2 regions of the Paenibacillus sp. DP01 genome follow, and region 2 is predicted to be linked to the other one. Evidence: predicted binding sites of a transcription regulator. Region 2 holds the regulator's gene; the other holds the start of a gene.
The links. The regulator NrdR, encoded in region 2, represses ribonucleotide reductase genes. The targets are predictions, from matches to a motif close to AACACNATATATNGTGTT.

Region 1 (5,456 bases), 150 kb from region 2:
ACAAATAGCTTTCTAACAGCACCGACGCAGCCATTGCGAGATACAGGTCTTTCGGTGTATGGATGTTCATATAATACTGACGAATGGTTTCTGCTTTGGTTTGGAGATGGGGATTTTCTTCAACCCAGCGGAATACACCGTCAATTTCTTCCGTGGAAGCCAGGGTGGTAAAGATGCTACTGTACGACTTGGCATGAATTTGCTCCATCATCGCCATAAAGCTTAATACCGCTTTGCGTTGCAGTCCGTCTACATGCTCCATAATTTGCGGCATCCCCACACCGCCTTGAATGGTGTCTAGCAGAGTCAAGCCGCCCAGCACCTTCATGTAGGCTTCTTTTTCGATATCACTGAGGGTTACCCAGGACATTTTATCATCAGACAGCGGAATTTCATCATCCGTCCAAAATTGCATAATATTCTGATTCCAGAACATCAGTGTGAAATCATCGTCCGAGCGGTTCCAGTTTACGGCTTGTATACCTGTCATTGTTAGCATTCTCCCTTCAGCTTGCGAGATTCCCTAGAAACACACGTAAGATGTTACCGGAGAGTCATCGTCTGCTTGACATACGGAAGCTGTATCCGTGAGGGCTTTGTCCAATCCTGTAAAGGTCTGAACCACGCGCTGGATACAGCTTCTAATGCCAAGCATTCATATCTATTCAAAATCTAATTTTATTTTATAGCTTGTTACCATATATGCATTAGATGGAACAAGTGAGGCACTCTTCCACAGACAGTTTTTTGGTACGTGTGTAGTATAACGATTTAAGTCCTTTATGTGCGGCATACAGATAGCAACGTGCTAACTGACGCGTAGTCACGTCACTGTTCACATGAAGTACAGTCGAAATTCCTTGGTCCACGTGAGGCTGGATTTCGGCAATCAGATCAAGCACTTTGAATTGGTCCATTTGATAAGCGGATTTGTAAAAGAATACATTATCCTTTTGCAAATACGGCATCGGATAGTAAGTCGTCGAATTCGCATAGGTACGAGTCTCGATTTGCTCAACAATTGGCATAACGCTGGACGTTGCATTTTGAATGTACGAAATGCTGGCAGTAGGAGCAATCGCCATACGATAAGCGTGATACAGACCGTTCTTCTTGACGTCTGCTTTTAGTTTATCCCAATCCGCTTGAGTTGGAATATAAATGTCCTTGAACAGTTCTTGCACACGTGCCGTTGTTGGACGATAATCCGTGTTCAGATATCGGTCAAAATATAGACCTGTCGCATAATCTGATTCCTCAAATCCATAGAAGCTTTGTCCGGCTGCTTTTGCGATTTCCATACTCTTTTCGATGGAATGATAGTTCATCGTCATGAAGAAGGTACGGACAAAATCCTTCGCTTCATTGCTTTCATATGCAATTTTGTTCTTGGCAAGGTAGCCGTGCAGATTCATTACACCCAGACCAACGGAATGCATTTCACGGTTCGCTTTTGCAACACCTGGGGCATTAGCTACTTGGGTCATATCGCTGACCGAGGTAAGAGCAATCATACCCTCATGAACGGACTCACGGATTTTGCCGTGTTCCATCACATTTACAATGTTCAGGGAAGCCAGGTTACAGCTTACATCCCGGCGAATGATATCCTGTTGTCCATAATCTGTAATCTCGGAAGTTTCCTGCAACTGGAAGATTTCCGTACATAGGTTCGACATCTTGACTTGGCCCACGTTTTTAAGAGCATGCGCCTGATTTGCGTTACTTTTGTTCATAATATATGGATAGCCAGACTCCAACTGAATCATGGCAATTTTCGTCAGCATATCACGTGCGCTCATCGCTATTTTTTTCTTCACTCGATCGTCAGCGAGCAGCGTATCGTACATTTCATCCAGATCCATGTCGTCCAAATGCGTTCCGTAAGCCTTGAACACACTATAAGGTGCAAATACATGCAGCGGTTCATTATCCTGTGCCAGCTTGTAAAAGCGGTTTGGCACCAGCAATCCGATCGAAAGTGTCTTGAGACGTACTCTTTCATCAGCATTGATTTTTTTACTATCCAGGAACTCCAGCACGTCCCATCCGAAAATGTTGTAATAGGCAGCGCCAGAGCCTTTACGTTGACCCATTTGATCTGCGTAGGAGAAACCATCTTCCATCAGCTTCAGCACAGGCATAATGCCTTTTGCTGCGCCTTCAACACCTTTAATCGCCTCGCCGCGTGACCGCAGCTTCGACAGGTTAACCGCAACACCGCCGCCAATTTTGGACAATTGCATGCAAGTGTTCAATACATAGTTGATTGAGTTCAGAGAGTCATCCATTTCGAGCAAGAAGCAGGACACCAATTCCCCACGGCGGCTTTTGCCAGCGTTCAGGAAGGTTGGTGTAGCTGGCTGAAGACGTTGCTCCATCATCGAGCGGGACAACAGGCGCGCCGTATCGGCGTTGCCGCGTCCCAAATGCAGGGCGACAGCAGCCACCCGGTCAGGGTAGTGTTCCAGATAGACTTTACGGTCGTTACTCTTCATTGCATAATCAGTATAAAACTTGGATGCTGCCATATAGGAAGGGAATTTAAAATTATAGCTATGAGTGATATGGAAAATATCATTAATTTCATCAGCTGTATAGCTGTTATAGAAATTTTCGTAATAATCATTCTCAATCATATACAGCACTTGAGCAGCTGTGTCAGCAAACTTCAAACTTCGTTCTTGAACTTCCTTCATAAATTCTGCTACAGCCTCTTGGTCCTTTTCCAATTGGAAAAAGCCGTCTGTATCGCGTTTCATCAACATGTTGTTCAATTCAATATGCCGCAACTCGGCTCACCTCCTGTTTAAAACGCTCCACATCTCCGAACGTTCCAGATAATTCAAATTTGCTAATCACGGGGACATTATAATGGTCGGCAATCAAATCCGCACTTTTGGCAAATTTCTCACCCCAGTTACGGTTGCCGCTTGCAGCTACACCAACAAGGTTTTGTGCATTTTTTTTCAAAAATGAAGATACCCTCTCAGGTATCTGCCCAAACCCGGTTGTATATGTAATGAGTACGTAAGGTTCTTCTATAGTCATTTGCTCCTCAATCTGAACCGCCGGAAGCTTGAGCTTGTTTATAAATCTTTTTACATTGCCGGTCTTGGAATCATAAGCAATCAGCATGGTGTGCAACCTCCTTAACAATTAACGAAAAAAAGAAAACGGCATTGCCAAGAGACCCATCATAGCTGTAATCCCTTGCTGGCTGCGCCATTTAAGATTTTTGACTCTATATTTACATGTATTTTCATACCTTTATCTTCAAGATATCGGGCATAAATACGTTTTTTACACTATATTTAGAGTACACTTTCTATTTTATATCTATATATAGTTTTGTCAATCGGTCTAGAGAGGCTCAGAGGACCCAGATCGGGTGTAAGTCCAAGCAGGGTGCGGAAAAGAGCGAAAGAACTTTTTTTTCGTAAGTATGTTAAAAAAGTATTGGAGTTTTTTAAGCTGAGGATGTACGATTTGTCAATGGGCAATAGAATGGAAAATTTACATTTTACTGTAGAAAGGATGAGGCAAATGGGAAGTGGTTTTATGGCATTTCAACCGTTTAGTATTATCTTTTTTGTCGTGTTTGGACTCATTGCTTTTGTAATCATTATGGGAATTGTCAAATCGATAAGTGCAGGTCTTTCCAATCAAGCAGCCGAACAGGTCCAACGTTCTTGCAAGGTTGTGGATAAGCGAACGAGAGTGCGTGGGGGATCAGGCAATTTTTCAGCTTCGACCGATTACTATATCACCTTTGAATTTGACAGGGGGGAGCGTAAGGAGCTGGAGGTGAAGGATACGGACTTCGGAATGATTGTAATCGGGGATCGCGGGGAGGTTCATTATAAAGGTACACGTTTCCTGGAGTTTGTGAGATTAATGGGAGCGTAAAAGGGGGACAGGGTGATAGAGTATTACCAGAACCAATACATAATAGGGAGGAAGCTGACGATGCCACATATCATTGGAGCACGAATTGTATTAAGAGAGTACCGTCAGGAGGATATACCTGATATCCGAAGATGGGTTAATGACTCGGCAATCACACATGGATTAAGCGACGTATTTATCTATCCGCATTCACAGGCTAATAGTGAATCTTTTGTACAGATGATGATTGACGGCAACTCTGAGATCAAGGGCTTTGTCATTGCACATAAAGATACACTGGACTATATTGGACAACTCGATTTATTCAAAATCAACTGGGTAAATCGGCACGCCACCCTTGGTATTGTAATCGGGCGCGACGGTGATCTGGGCAAAGGATATGGGCGGGAAGCGATACGATTGATACAAAAATTTGCATTTCATTCACTGAATCTGCATCGGCTGGAGCTGGAGGTCTATGCGTTCAATGAACGTGCATATCGTTGCTATCTGGCATGTGGCTTTAAGGAGGAAGGCCGACTACGAGAAAAGCTATTCAGGGAAGGACAGTACTATGACATCATTCAGATGGGGATGTTGCGAAATGAATATGAGGCTGTAGAGCAAGCGAAGGAGCCCTGAAAGTGAGGCCACATAAGCTATTTTACTCCGTCAGCTTTCTTCAATTTTTTATGAGTGAAATCACGGGAACTACGCTCATCTTATTTCTGTTAGCTAAAGGACTTTCTCTGCAAAGTGCGAACTTCTTGCTGGTTGTATTCTTTGTAAGTATTTTTCTGTTTGAAATACCAACTGGAGCTATTGCAGACAAATATGGAAGAAAAATTTCTGTTGTTTTGGGGCTTTGTTGTTTTCTAGTCTACAGTGTATTGTTCGTTTGGACAGATCGCATGTGGCTGCTTGTGTTCGCACAAGTTTTTGGGGGGCTGTCAATATGCTTGCAATCAGGCTCGTTGGAATCCTGGGTTGTGGAAAACAGTGATAAGCCCATGGAAGTTCTTTTTACAACCTCAAACAGTATACAGTACATTTCGGGATTTATTTGTGGTCTGTTGGGGGCCTTCCTTGCAACATTTAACTATTCACTTCCCTGGGCAGCCAGCATTGTCTCTATTATCTTATGTATTATTCTATGCTGCTTTTATATGAAAGAGAAGAATATTACCCATCGAGAAACATCTGCTACTCGCATTACAACGATTATCGGGGAAAGTGTCCGTATCGGTTTTGAAAATAAGTCGATCTGGATTGTGTTTGTTATTGGTTTATTTATTAGCTTTTCGAATTCGGCGGGGAATACATTTCAACAGCCACGTCTGGTCGGTCTTTCTGAACAAGGAATTTGGATTATGGGATTGATCAAGGCGGGTTATTCACTATGTATGACTTTGGGAAGCTATTTGGTTCGAAAGCTAGGCGCACGTTATAGTGATGTACATATACTCATGTATGCTTGCGGGATGATTGGGATATGGCTCATTTTAGCCGGTGCTTTCAACACGTTTTATCCTGTACTGCTTACCTTTTTAATCTATGAAATTGGGCGA
Region 2 (5,456 bases):
CCTATGAAGAATACCTAAGCATAGCCAGTCCTAACGATATCATTTCCAAAGAAAGATGGAGCTTTATAGGCAAAAATTTTCGTTCTGATTCTACGGAAGAATTAAGCTACTTTAAATCTCCTGTACTCTTGGTTCTGGCTGGGAAAGATATAAACGTAGATGTAAAAGACACTGAGCGAGTATATCGCCAAAAGATATCTCCAGACCTGCTGTCTGTCATTCATTTGCCAAAAGTTGACCATTCCATGATGAATGAGTACATCACGCATTCCAAGTCCCTAACCTTCTTAACCGCCGTATTTGCCCCCAGACAATTGGTGAGTGATGATTATCTACAAATTCTCGCCGATTTTGTTAGTCAGCATTAAGCTTGGAACTGCTGTATACTCTATTAGACCGGGAATAGATATATAAACAGCAAAAAAACGGCATTTCTGCCGTTTTTTTAAAGGATGGACTCTCAGGGACTCGAACCCTGGACCAATTGATTAAGAGTCAACTGCTCTACCAACTGAGCTAAGAGTCCATATAAAATTATGGTGGAGCCTAGGGGGATCGAACCCCTGACCTCATCGCTGCCAGCGATGCGCTCTCCCAGCTGAGCTAAGGCCCCGTCTCATGTAAGTTAATTAACGTTTCAAGCGACTTCTATATCATATAAAATATTCGACCCTGTGTCAATACTTTTATAAAAAAAATATTAACATCTTCCCGCCACGGCCCTAAAAAGATACAGTCAGCGATCAGTCGCTGTCTGTATCTTTGGATAACAGTGTTTTCAGTTCCTTCATAAACATATTGATGTCTTTGAACTGCCGATAGACGGACGCAAAGCGTACGTAGGCCACTTCATCCACAGGATAGAGCTGTTCCATGACCAGCTCACCAATCTGCTGGCTATCCACCTCTGTGGCTGCCGTGTTGCGAATGGCGTTCTCCACCTGAGATACAATCAGATCGAGCTGCTCGACTGATACTGGACGCTTCTCACAGGCTCGAATGAGACCGCGCAGCATTTTATCACGGCTAAACTCTTCACGGCTGCCATCTTTTTTGATGACCATCAGTGGGGTCTCTTCCACCATTTCAAAGGTGGTAAAACGCCTGGCACACTGTTCGCATTCGCGGCGGCGTCGGATGGACTTATTATCATTCGCTGGTCGCGAATCCAACACTTTCGTGCCGTTGTAAGCGCAATACGGGCACTTCATAATCTCATCACTTCCTTTTTCCAATAAATTCCCGAAGCTTTTTAGTAATAATTTTATCGAAACGGATCATAATATGTTTACCACGTCGCGAGGAGGTGAACAACAATGGCACAAGGAAACAATGGCAACTCCAACAACCTGGTAGTCAGCAGATCCTCCGGTGCTCTGGAGCAAATGAAATATGAAATCGCTCAAGAGCTGGGTATCAGCATTCCTCAAGATGGATACCAAGGTAACATGACTTCCTATGAGAACGGTTCGATCGGGGGCTACATCACAAAACGCCTCGTAACGATCGCCGAACAACAATTGGCAGGACAATACCAATAATCTCGGTAATAATGAAGAAGTAATACGAAAAAGTGTAGGGATAGGCTGCTAAAAACAGCCTGTCCTGCGCTTTTTTTCATTTTAAAGCGAAAAGGCTCATGTTGTCATTAACCTGTCCCTTAAAACTCATTATAAATTTTTGTATATTGCCTGTAGTAATAGATGACTCGCTGTACATAATGCCGTGTCTCACCAAAAGGGATTTGCTTAATGGACTCTTCTTTGCCATCCCACACCCCCTGATCCAGCCATTCCTGAACTTTACCTGGACCAGCATTGTAAGCAGCTACGATGACCACAGGATTATCCTGAAACTTCATAGACAGGTTATGCAGATACCAGGTACCCAGCTCAATATTGGTGCCGGGCTCGTGCTTGACACTGTCCAGCGGGACCTTTTGAATCTGAGCACTCTCCATAATCCAATTGGCCGTGTTCGGCATAATCTGCATAAGCCCCAGCGCACCCTTGTGTGACTGCTTGCTGGTTTTAAAATTTGTTTCCACACGGATAATAGACGCCACCAAAAATGGGTCCACTTCATAGGTCTGTGAATACTGCCGAATCTCATCCTTATATTGAATCGGGTAAAACCAGGACATCCAATTCGAGTTGAGGAACAGAATCAGGACAAATCCGACAAACAAAATGAGCAGGACTCTTTTCTTACGTAAAATGTTCATGCAAGTCCCTTTCGCTGCCAAAACTGATCAATTTGCATCTGCGTCTCAGACTGTGTTCCGCTATTATCAATAACAATATCAGCTAAATTTTTTTTCTGCTCGATATCCATTTGTGCGGACAAACGAAGCTCGGCTTGCTCTTCTGTCAGACCGTCTCTGAGCATCAGACGTCGGAGCTGAACATCACGTGGTACATATACAACCATAATTTCCTCGTACAGGCTCTCCAGCCCAGACTCATACATTAACGGGATATCTGCCAAAACAAGCTTGTCCGGCTGCTCCCGTTCATAAGCTTCCATGCGCAGACGCATTTCCTCACGAATAGCAGGATGCGTAATATCGTTAAGTGCCTGTCGCTGTACAGGATCTCTGAATACAATCTCTCCCAGTCTTTTGCGGTGCAGGGTTCCGTCACTGTTCACTATAGCTTGTCCAAAATGCTGTATGACCGCCGCCAGCACCGGATGCCCCGGAAGCATAACTTCCCGGGCAATGGCATCTGCGTCGATCAGCAGCGCACCCTTGGCGACCAAAAGAGCCGACACGGTGCTTTTTCCGGTAGCGATCCCTCCGGTTAATCCGATATTCATGCTCTTCACCTCATAACAGCTTCAATATACCCATCATAATCAGTAATAATGCCGGCAATACGCCGAGCGCCTTCATAAATCGAAATGCTGACAGGAAGAACCCTGCCTTCATACCAGCAATCAAAAATACACCACTGAATAACGTAATAGCCAGCGCAGTAGACAGGGGCTGAAAACCAAGCATGGCTGCACCTAAGCCCGCTCCGAACGCATCGACCGATAATGCAATACCTAACCAAACCGCTTCGGTAGCAGATATACTGCCGGAACGGTCCATATCCGCAGCAGACGGGCTTCGAAGAATCCGAATAACAAGCCCCCATTTGCGGAACTCCAGCGAAAATAACGTTCGCTCCTCCTGCTGTAGCTCCAAAGAAGTCTCTGTCGATAGATCTCTTCCTGAGCTGGTTAGAGACTCTGTATTGGCATTCTCAGCACTTTTTTTCTCCGCAAGCGCTGATATATGCCCTGAATCTGAATCAACCTGTTCCGTAAGGTGCAGATCCCGAGGGACTTCCGCTGTTTCTTCCGTCAAATCTTCCTTGCGTTGCAGAGCCTGAATCAAAGAGTAACAGCCGATACAGATCAGAATGACAGCACCGAAAACCGTCGTATATACAGGAGACAGGACACGGGATAGTAATGCGCCGAGCTGCATAGATATGCCGATCACCAAACCTGAACATACGGAGATGATAGCAATCGACAACAATGGAATTTTCATTTTGCGCAGACCATATGTAACACCGACTCCGAAACTGTCCAAACTTAGCGCAAATGCCAGTAACAGCAGGGCTCCCCAATGATTAGCCACTCCAATTCCCTCCCATTGCGAAGGCTGGGCCTTACAGCAACCGACTCCCTTCGCAGTATTGGTACTTGGAACAATATATGAGAGGGATGGGCTTGGGGTGACTGTGCCTGTTTAGCGCAAAGGCTGGCAGACCGGGCAATGATGTGTGCCACGTCCAGCTACGACGGATTTTTCGATCAATGTACCACAGTTAATACAAGGCTTCGCGTTGCGTCCATAGATTTGCAACTGATGCTGGAAATCGCCCGTTTTGCCCTGTCCGTTAACGAAAGATTTGATGGACGAGCCACCAACCTGAATCGACGCGCCCAGCGTGGAGACAATAGCTTCATGCAGTACTCGAAATTGGCTATCCGTTAGGCTTTTGGCTGGCTGTGCCGGATGAATCCCTGCCTTAAATAACGATTCATCTACATAAATATTCCCGATGCCTACCACATATGACTGGTTTAACAGCGCTGCCTTGATCGAAGTCGAACGAGTTCCAACAGCGGCACGCAGCATTTCAGGTGTAAAAGCCTCGTCCATCGGTTCCAGACCGAGTTTATTCAGCGGCTTTTCCAGCAAATCCTGTCCTGCCGGAAATAAGTGCATTGTACCAAATTGGCGCACATCCTGATAACGCAGCTCTGTACCATCTTTAAAATGAAAGATGACATGGGTATGCTTTTCCACAGGATCATCTTGTGAATACAATCCATAGCGTCCTTCCATTCGAAGATGGGAGACAAGCACTAGCCCGTCCAGCAAAATCCGCAGAAACTTACCGCGTCTTTCCACCCCAATAATCCGGTGGTCAGCCAATTCCATCGCAAATGCGTGAATATCATCGGGACGTTGGATAATACGCGGCAAATTTACGGTTACATGATCTATATGTTTATCGACTATAAGCTCGTTTAGTGTTCGTTTAATGGTTTCTACTTCCGGTAATTCCGGCATGATGTCTTCACCTCACCCTATATTATAACGGAAGCAACGTCAAATTGGGACTATCTACTCATTGAAATATCTTACTTGGCCTCATACCAATTGCTGCCATAGCTTACTTCCGCTTTAAGCGGCACAGCCAGCTTTAATGCAGCTTCCATGGTAGCGGGAACAAGCTCTTTCATCGTTTCCATTTCCTCAGGCGGAACCTCGAATACAAGCTCATCATGTACTTGTAACAGCATACGGCTGCGAAGATTGCGCTCACGCAGCGCTGCGTCCATCTGCACCATCGCCAGCTTGATAATATCGGCTGCGGTACCTTGAATCGGCGTATTCATCGCTGTACGCTCGGCGAACGAACGCTGGTTGAAATTGCTGGCGTTTATCTCTGGCAAATATCGTCTGCGTTCCAACAACGTTTTTACGTATCCATCCCTCTTCGCATCCTTCACAATATCATCCATGTAACGGCGAACACCCTGGAACACGTCAAAATACTGGTCGATAAAGCGAGCCGCTTCCTTCCGCGTAATATTCAAATTTTGCGACAGACCATAGTCACTAATCCCGTAAACAATCCCAAAGTTGACCGCCTTTGCAGAACGGCGCATATCGGAGTCTACAGCCTCTGCCGGTACACCGAACACATCGGATGCGGTCTTGGTATGGATGTCCATATCGTGAACAAAAGCCTCTTTCAAACGCTCATCATCCGAAATATCAGCCAGCACCCGCAGCTCGATTTGTGAATAGTCTGCCGCCAAAATCGACCAGCCCGGCTCCGATGGAACAAATACTTTGCGGATTTTGCGTCCTTCTTCGAGACGGATCGGAATGTTTTGCAAATTCGGAAATTGACTGCTCAAGCGTCCAGTTGCTGCAACCGTCTGCC

Region 1: a site for NrdR is predicted at 3,305-3,322, ahead of nrdI (class Ib ribonucleoside-diphosphate reductase assembly flavoprotein NrdI). Genes of this name have one in related genera too.

Annotation. Positions count from the first base shown of each region.
Region 1 is NZ_CP173059.1:2,106,616-2,112,071, forward strand. Features, by position in the region: gene nrdF (class 1b ribonucleoside-diphosphate reductase subunit beta) at 1-490, opposite strand, end outside; gene nrdE (class 1b ribonucleoside-diphosphate reductase subunit alpha) at 708-2,792, opposite strand; gene nrdI (class Ib ribonucleoside-diphosphate reductase assembly flavoprotein NrdI) at 2,779-3,138, opposite strand; gene ACH59B_RS09540 (DUF2500 domain-containing protein) at 3,547-3,909, shown strand; gene ACH59B_RS09545 (GNAT family N-acetyltransferase) at 3,970-4,530, shown strand; gene ACH59B_RS09550 (MFS transporter) at 4,533-5,456, shown strand, end outside.
Region 2 is NZ_CP173059.1:1,953,860-1,959,315, reverse strand. Features, by position in the region: gene ACH59B_RS08760 (S9 family peptidase) at 1-368, shown strand, start outside; tRNA gene ACH59B_RS08755 (tRNA-Lys) at 454-526, opposite strand; tRNA gene ACH59B_RS08750 (tRNA-Ala) at 538-613, opposite strand; gene nrdR (transcriptional regulator NrdR) at 744-1,211, opposite strand; gene ACH59B_RS08740 (alpha/beta-type small acid-soluble spore protein) at 1,317-1,541, shown strand; gene ACH59B_RS08735 (lytic transglycosylase domain-containing protein) at 1,661-2,224, opposite strand; gene coaE (dephospho-CoA kinase) at 2,221-2,817, opposite strand; gene ACH59B_RS08725 (MntP/YtaF family protein) at 2,828-3,631, opposite strand; gene mutM (DNA-formamidopyrimidine glycosylase) at 3,743-4,573, opposite strand; gene polA (DNA polymerase I) at 4,645-5,456, opposite strand, start outside.